Sediminicoccus rosea: one gene and its partner. The protein of the gene in region 1 interacts with the protein of each later gene in a pairwise test. Links are inferred from orthologs where the notes say so. Each region holds a gene or a part of one and is shown in the gene's direction. Other genes may lie near its edges.

What was found. The genes of interacting proteins can lie anywhere in the genome.
Region 2: the proteins of sufU (region 1) and R9Z33_RS02425 interact in binary tests that used the Escherichia coli proteins (3 or more experiments, as listed by UniProt). The link is inferred for Sediminicoccus rosea from one-to-one orthologs.

Annotation. Positions count from the first base shown.
Region 1 is NZ_CP137852.1:2,898,322-2,903,146, forward strand. Bases 754-3,753 are described here. They hold sufU (Fe-S cluster assembly sulfur transfer protein SufU), read left to right. Parts: upstream 754-2,019; coding sequence 2,020-2,487; downstream 2,488-3,753. Other genes in these bases: sufD (Fe-S cluster assembly protein SufD), read left to right, coding at 754-773; R9Z33_RS14040 (aminotransferase class V-fold PLP-dependent enzyme), read left to right, coding at 773-2,020; R9Z33_RS14050 (SUF system Fe-S cluster assembly protein), read left to right, coding at 2,480-2,836; R9Z33_RS14055 (HesB/IscA family protein), read left to right, coding at 2,849-3,217; R9Z33_RS14060 (sulfite exporter TauE/SafE family protein), read right to left, coding at 3,239-3,753. Also shown: more of sufD, read left to right, coding at 1-753; more of R9Z33_RS14060, read right to left, coding at 3,754-4,060; R9Z33_RS14065 (SDR family NAD(P)-dependent oxidoreductase), read left to right, coding at 4,207-4,825. UniProt on the Escherichia coli protein: A scaffold on which IscS assembles Fe-S clusters. Exists as 2 interconverting forms, a structured (S) and disordered (D) form. The D-state is the preferred substrate for IscS.
Region 2 is NZ_CP137852.1:501,333-504,464, forward strand. The notes cover bases 241-3,132. They hold R9Z33_RS02425 (cysteine desulfurase family protein), read left to right. Parts: upstream 241-1,043; coding sequence 1,044-2,222; downstream 2,223-3,132. Other genes in these bases: dut (dUTP diphosphatase), read left to right, coding at 241-324; R9Z33_RS02420 (cytochrome b), read right to left, coding at 411-929; R9Z33_RS02430 (ferredoxin family 2Fe-2S iron-sulfur cluster binding protein), read left to right, coding at 2,232-2,558; R9Z33_RS02435 (TenA family protein), read left to right, coding at 2,548-3,132. In the rest of the region: more of dut, read left to right, coding at 1-240. UniProt on the Escherichia coli protein: Master enzyme that delivers sulfur to a number of partners involved in Fe-S cluster assembly, tRNA modification or cofactor biosynthesis. Catalyzes the removal of elemental sulfur from cysteine to produce alanine.

The DNA of each region.
Region 1 (4,825 bases):
TCGCCTTCCATCCGCGCCACCTGATCCGGCTCGGCGAGGGCGCGACGCTCACGCTCGTCGAGACCAGCCTCGGCCCCGATGGCGCGAGCTACCTGCACAACCCGGTCTTCGAGATCCAGGTCGCGGCCGGCGCCACGCTCAGCCATGTGCGGATCCAGCGGGAGGGGCGCGCGGGCTTCCAGCTCTCCACCGTCCTCGCCGCGGTGCAGGCGGGCGGCACCTATGACAACTTCACCCTGAATGCCGGGGCGAAGCTGGTCCGCAACGAGATCCACACGGCGCTGCTCGGCCCCAAGGCCGCCTGCCACATGAATGGCGCGCAGCTCGCGGGCAACGGCCAGCATGCCGACACCACCACCTACCTGGATCACGCGGCGCCGGATTGCGCGAGCCGCCAGACCTACAAGACGGTGCTGGCCGGAAAGTCGCGCGGCGTCTTCCAGGGCAAGATCCTGGTGCGGCAGGTGGCCCAGCGCACCGATGGCTACCAGATGAACCAGGCGCTCCTCCTCTCCGAGGACGCCGAGATCGACGCCAAGCCGCAGCTTGAGATCTATGCCGACGACGTGAAGTGCAGCCACGGTGCCACCGTCGGCGCGCTGGACGAGGCGCAGTTGTTCTACCTGCGTGCCCGCGGCATCCCGGCCGAGGCGGCGCGGGCCATGCTGGTCCAGGCCTTCCTCACGGAAGCGATCGAGGGCGTCACCCACCCCCTTGCCCAGGCCGCGCTGGCCGAAGCCACCGAGGGCTGGTGGGAACGGGAAGCCGCGTGATGGACACCCACGTCGCGGCCAGCTTCGACGTCACCCGCATCCGGCAGGATTTCCCGATCCTGTCCACGCAGGTGCGCGGCAAGCCGCTCGTCTTCCTCGACAGCGGCGCCTCGGCGCAGAAGCCACGCCAAGTGATCGCGGCGATGACGCGGGCGATGGAGACGGCCTATGCCAATGTCCATCGCGGCGCCTACCATTTGAGCGAGGTGGCGACTGAAGCGCACGAAGCCGCGCGCGGTGCCGTGCAGCGCTTCCTGAACGCGGCCGAGCCGGAGGAGATCATCTTCACCGGCAATGCCACCGGCGCCTTCAACCTCGTCGCCCACAGCTTCGGCCGCGGCATGCTCAAGCCCGGCCAATGCGTGCTGGTGAGCGAGATGGAGCACCATGCGAACCTCGTCCCCTGGCAGATGCTGCGGGATGCGGGGCTCGGCATCGGGCTGCGTTTCGTCCGCGTGACCGACAGCGGCGAGCTGGACCTGGACGACCTCTCGGCCAAACTGGCCGATGGCACGGTGGGCCTCGTTTCCATCACGCACATGTCCAATGTGCTGGGCTCGGTCACGCCGGCCGCCACGATCATTCGCATGGCGCATGAGGCGGGCGCGCGGGTCATGCTGGATGGCAGCCAGGCCGCGGTGCATCGCGCCGTGGATGTGCAGGCGCTGGACGTGGATTTCTATGCCTTCACCGGCCACAAGCTCTACGGCCCCACCGGTATCGGTGTGCTCTACGGCAAGCGCGCGCTGCTGGATGCGATGCCGCCCTTCTTCGGCGGCGGCGACATGATCGAGACGGTGACGCTGGAGCGCAGCACCTTCGCCGCCGCCCCCGCGCGATTCGAGGCGGGCACGCCCGCCATCATCGAGGCAGTCGGCCTGCATGCGGCGATCGACTACGTGAACGCCATCGGCATGGGGGCGATCGAGGCGCATGAGCGTGGCTTGGTGGACCATGCGATGCGCGTGCTGACGGAAGTTGAGGGGCTTTCGCTGCTGGGCGCCGCGCAGGACCGCGGCGGCGTCTTCGCCTTCGCGCTGGACGGCGTGCACCCGCATGACCTCTCGACCTACCTGGACCGCTCGGGCATCTGCGTCCGCGCCGGCCGCCATTGCGCCGAGCCTCTGCATGCGCGCTTCGGGCTGGAGGGCGGCAGCACCCGCGCCTCCTTCGGCCTCTACACCACGCGGGAGGAAATCGATTTCCTCGCGCAGAAGCTGACCGACGCGCGGAGGTTCTTTGCGTGATGTCCGCCGGGGCCGCGGGATTCGAGGAATTGCAGGACCTGTATTCCAAGGTGCTGCGCGACCTTGCCCGCACGCCCATCCATCGCGGCCGGCTGGAGAACCCGACAGCCGCGGCCCGCGGCGACAACCCGATGTGCGGGGACCGCGTGGATCTCTCGCTCAACCTCGCGGGCCAGGTCATCACTGAGGCGATGTTCCAGGGCCGTGGCTGCGAGATCAGCCAGGCCAGCGCCGCGCTGCTCACGGAACTCGTGCGCGGCAAGTCGCCGGCCGAGGCACGGGCGATGGGACAGGCCGTGGCCCGCATGGCGCGGGGCGAGGCGTTGGATGCGACAAGCCCGGAGCTGGACCGCCTCGCCATCCTCTCCGTCGTCAAGAAATTTCCGAGCCGCGTCAAATGCGCCACCCTGGCGTGGCGCGCCCTCGACGCCGCCCTTGCGGGCGTGAAGGAGACCAGCAGTGAGTGAAAACGCGACCCATGGCAGCTGGACCCCAGCGGGCGAGTCGCTGCCCGCCGTAACGGAAGAGGGCGTGATCACCGCCATCAAGACCGTCTTCGACCCCGAGATCCCGGTGGACATCTACGAACTCGGCCTGATCTACGCGATCGAGCTCGGCGATGACGGCAAGGTGAAGGTGGAGATGACCCTCACCACCCCCTCCTGCCCCTCGGCGCAGGAATTGCCCAGCATGACCGAGGAAGCCATCCGCCAGATCCCCGGCGTCACCGATTGCGAGGTCGAGGTCGTGTGGGATCCGCCATGGGACCAGTCGCGCATGAGCGAGGATGCTCGCCTTGCGCTCAACATGTTCTGAGGGAGACACGCGATGAGCACCACCACCGCCCCCCCGCGCGTCAAGCGCGAATTGCCGCCCCTGATGACGCTCTCCGACAGCGCGGCCGAGCGCCTGCGCAAGCTCTACGAGAAGGCGGAGGCGGGCAAGCTGCTGCGCATCGGGGTGAAGACCAAGGGCTGCTCCGGCATGGCCTACGACCTGAGCTTCGTGGACGAGGCGGGCCCGGGCGATGAGCGCGTAACGGACAAGGGCCTCTCCATCCTGGTGGACCGCAAGGCCAGCCTCTACCTCATCGGCACCATGATGGACTACGAGGTGAAGGCGATGAGCGCGGGCTTCGTCTTCGTGAATCCGAATGAGAAGGGCCGCTGCGGCTGCGGCGAGAGCTTCCACGTCTGAACGACGTGGCGGCTACCCGCCTCAGGTGAAGAGGCTGTAGAACATCCGCAGGCTCGTTGCCGCCAGGAAGATCGCGAAGGCGCGCTTCAGCCAGATCGGCGGGATGGTGTGCGCGAGCTTCACGCCCCAGGGGGTGGCGATGATCGAGGTGGGGACGATCAGCGCGAAGCCCACCAGGCTCACATAGCCGAGCGAGTAGGGCGGCACGCCCGGGTCGTTCCAACCGCCCCAGATGAAGCCGATGGTGGCGGGCACCGAGATGATCAGGCCAAACACGCTGGACGTCGCGACAGCGGCGCGGATCGGGTAGCCGAACATGGAGAGGATGGGCACGCCCAGCGTCCCACCGCCAATGCCCATCATGGCGCTCACGGAGCCCATGCCCATGCCGAGTGCGGCGCGCGGCGGGCCCTCGGGCAGCTTGTCCGCCACGCGGAAATCCACGCCGGTGAAACCCATGTTCAGCGCCACCAGCAGCGCCACCATGCCGAAGACGGCCGTCAGCCCCTCGCCGCGCACGTGGACCGCAAGCGCCGTGCCCAGCGCCACGCCCAGCATCATCGGCAGCCAGATAGAGCGCAGCAGCGCCTCATCCATCGCGCCCGTCGCGCGATGCTTGCGGGCTGAGACGATGGAGGTGGGGATGATGGTGGCGAGCGAGGTGCCGACGGCGAGTTTCATCTGCATCGCCTCCGGGATCCCGAAGAGCGGAAAGACGTTGAACAGCAGCGGCACGATGACGATGCCGCCCCCCACGCCCAACAGCCCCGCCAGCGTGCCGGAGACAAGGCCTGTCGCCGCCATTGCCGCCGCAAGCGCGGCCAGCCACACAACCTCGTTCATTGAAAAACCCCGGCAGTCTCGTTCTTGCTGGCGTGTCTAACGCTTGCGTCATCCGGTGCGAAGCATCGGCGCGGTAGCCCACCTTCCCGCCCGGCGCATGGCGTTCTAGCCTTCGCGCCGAATCAATCGCACGGAGGGAAAGCGCCATGATGCTCAAGGACAAGGTCGCCATCGTCACCGGTTCGGGGGGCGGCATCGGCCGCGAGATCGCCATCGCCATGGCCGAGGCGGGCGCCAAGGTCGTCATCAACGACATCGGCGCGTCGCTGGGTGGCGAAGGCTTCTCGGCCACGCCGGCGGAGCAGACCAAGGCCATCATCGAGCAGAAGGGCGGCCAGGCGGTCATCAACACCGACAGCGTCTCCGAATGGGAGAACGCGAAGAAGATCGTCCAGACCGCCATTGATGCCTTCGGCCGCGTAGACATCGTGGTGAACAATGCCGGCATCCTGCGCGACCAGATCTTCCACCGGATGACGCCGGAGGAGTGGCTCTCGGTCATCAATGTCCACCTGAACGGCAGCTTCTTCGTCAGCCGCGCGGCGGCCGAGCATTTCCGCAAGCAGGAAAGCGGCAGCCTGGTGCACATCACCAGCACCTCGGGCCTCATCGGCAATTTTGGCCAGGCGAACTACTCCGCCGCCAAGCTCGGCATCGTGGCGCTGTCCAAGTCCATCGCGCTGGATATGAAGCGCTACAATGTGCGCTCGAACTGCCTGGCGCCGTTCGCCTGGTCGCGCATGACCAGTTCCATCCCGGCCGAGA
Region 2 (3,132 bases), 2.4 Mb from region 1 along the record:
CCCGGCGGCCGCGCCCTGGTGCCGACGGGCCTGGCCGTGGCCATCCCGGATGGCTTCGAGATGCAGGTGCGCCCGCGCTCCGGCCTCGCACTCAAGCATGGCGTGACGGTGCTGAACGCGCCGGGCACGGTGGACAGCGACTATCGCGGCGAGGTGGGCGTGATCCTGCTCAACACGGCGGCCGAGCCCTTCGCCATCGCGCGGGGCGAGCGCATCGCCCAGGCGGTCTTCGCGCCGGTGACGCGCGCCGTCTGGGAAGAGGTGGTGGTGCTGCCCGAGACGCAGCGCGGCACGGGCGGCTTCGGTTCGACCGGGCGGGGCTAGAGGAAGACGCGTTGAGGCGGAATCGCCGAAGCGCGGAATTATCCGCCCAGGAGAGGCCTGACCCTGCGGCGTGAACGCAGCGTGGTCTATCGCCTGCGGGGGAGCATCCGCTCCAGCAGCCCGTCGCGCAGGATGTACTGGTGGAAGATCGCCGCCGCGGCATGCAGCAGGGCGAGGATCACCAGCGCGTTGGAGGCGAGCTCATGCGCGCCCTTCAGCGTGCGGGAGAAGGCGCGGTCCGGCGTCATCGGCGAGGGCAGGGGGATGAAGCCGAGGAAGGACATCTCCGACCCGCGCGCCCAGAGCGCCGCGAGGCCGAGCGCCGGCGCCAGCAGCATCGTCACGTAGAGCGCCACATGGGCGAGATGCGCCGCGCGCGCCATCCAGGCGCCCATCGGCACCGGCGCGGGATGCGGGGCGAGGCCGCGCCAGAGGATCCGGATCAGGCTCAGCCCGAACACGGCGAGGCCGAGCGAGCCGTGCAGGTTGGTGCCCGGCCCGCCCCGCCCCTGGGCGAGCTCGCTGGTCACATAGGCGCCCAGGATCAGCAGCGCGATCAGCCAATGCAGGGCGAGCGTCAGGGGGTCGTGGCGGGGGTGGGCCATGGGGTTTTTTTCTCCGGCCCGGAGGGATTGGCACGGCGCGGGCGGCCGCGCCTTGATCGGGCGCAAGCCGCATGGCTTGCCGAAGCGGCCGCGCCGGGCCACCTCTGTGCCATCATGCGCCCGAACCGCCCGATCTACCTCGACCACCACGCCACCACCCCGCTCGACCCGCGGGTGCTGGCCGCCATGCGCCCCTGGTGGGAGGAGAATTTCGCCAACCCCCATTCCGTCGAGCACGCCATGGGCCGCGCGGCGGAGGAGGCGGTGGAGGCGGCCCGCGCCCAGGTGGCGGAGCTGATCGGCGCCGACGCGCGCGAGATCATCTTCACCTCCGGCGCCACCGAGGCGAACAACATCGCCATCAAGGGCGCCGCGCGCTTCGCCGCCGCCGATGGCCGCGCGCCGCGCCGCATCATCACCCTCGCCACCGAGCACAAATGCGTCCTCGAATCCGTGCGCGACCTCGCGGCCGAGGGCTTCGAGCCGGTGATCCTGCCGGTGCGGCCCGATGGCCTGCTCGACCTCGACCTGCTGCGGGCGGCGCTGGAGGTGCCCACGCTGCTCGTCTCGGTCATGGCGGTGAACAACGAGACGGGCGTGGTGCAGGACCTGGCCGCCATCGGCGCCCTGGCGAAGGAGGCGGGTGCCCTCTTCCACACCGACGCCGCCCAGGCGGCCGGCCGCATCCCGCTCGACGTGGAGGAAATCCGGGCCGACCTGCTCTCGCTCTCGGGCCACAAGATGTATGGGCCGAAGGGGGTGGGCGCGCTCCATGTCCGCCGCCGGCCGCGCGTTCGCCTCGCCCCGCTCTTCAGCGGCGGCGGGCAGGAGCGGGGGCTGCGCAGCGGCACGCTGCCGGCGCCGTTGCTGGTCGGCATGGGGGAGGCGGCGCGCATCGCCGCCGCCGAGGGGATGCTGGATTCCGGCCGCATCACCGGCCAGCGCCAGCGCCTGCTGGACGGGTTGATGGCCGCCATCCCGGGCCTGCGGATCAACGGCACGATGGAGAGCCGGGTCGCCGGCAATCTGAACCTGACCTTCCCCGGCGTGGAGGCGCAGGCCCTGCTGGCGGCCCTGCCCGATCTCTGCCTCTCCACCGGCTCGGCCTGTTCCTCGGCCGAAATCGCCCCCTCCTATGTGCTGGGCGCGATGGGAATTCCCGATTCCGAGGCTCGGGCCACCTTGCGGATTGGGCTGGGGCGTTTTACCTCGCCCGCCGAGATGGACCGTGCGGCCGCCCTGATCGGCGCCGCCTGGCAGCGCCTTTCCTCAACCCAGCACGCCGCGGAGTAGTATCGAACCATGCCGAAGATGACCTTCATCGAGCGCGACGGCACGCGCCGCGAAGTCGAGGCGGCGCTCGGCCTGTCCGTGCTGGAGATCGCGCATCGCCATGGCGTGGACATCGAGGGCGCCTGCGAGGGCAGCCTCGCCTGCTCCACCTGCCATGTGATCGTGGACGCCGCCTGGTTCCCCAAGCTGGCGGAGCCGACCGAGGATGAGGAAGACATGCTCGACCTCGCCTTCGACCTGCAGGAGACCTCGCGCCTCGGCTGCCAGCTCATCATGACCGAGGCGCTGGACGGGCTGGTGGTCAAGCTGCCCGCCGGCAGCCGCAATGCCGGCTGACCTGACCACGGCCGATCCGCTGGCCTTCGGCGCCGAAGGCGGCCTGTTCCGCAGGCTGCGTGACGCCTCGGGCGCGGATTGGACGGGCTACACCTGGCATCCCTTCGTGCAGCAGCTTTCCGCCGGAACGCTGCCGCTGCCGGCCTTCCAGCACTACCTGATCCAGGACTACCTCTTCCTGATCCATTTCGCGCGCGCCAAGGCGCTGGCGGTTGTGAAGGGCGAGAGCCTGCAGGCGATGCGCGACAAGGCGGCCGCCGTCCTCGCCATCCTGGACGAGACGCTGCTGCACCTGAAGTATTGCGCGGAATGGGGCCTCTCCGAGACGCAGGTCACGCAGATCCCGGAAACGCTGGAGACGGTGTCCTACACCCGCTGGGTGCTGGATCGCGGCCTCGCGGGGGACATCCTGGACCTTGAGATCGCGCTCGTGCCCTGCACCGTGGGCTATGCCGAGGTGGCGCGGCGCATCATGGCCGATCCGAAGCGGATGGTGGCGGGCAACCCCTACCAGTCCTGGATCGAAAGCTATGCCGGCGAAGGCTACCAGAGCATGGCCGAAGCCGCCGCGCGG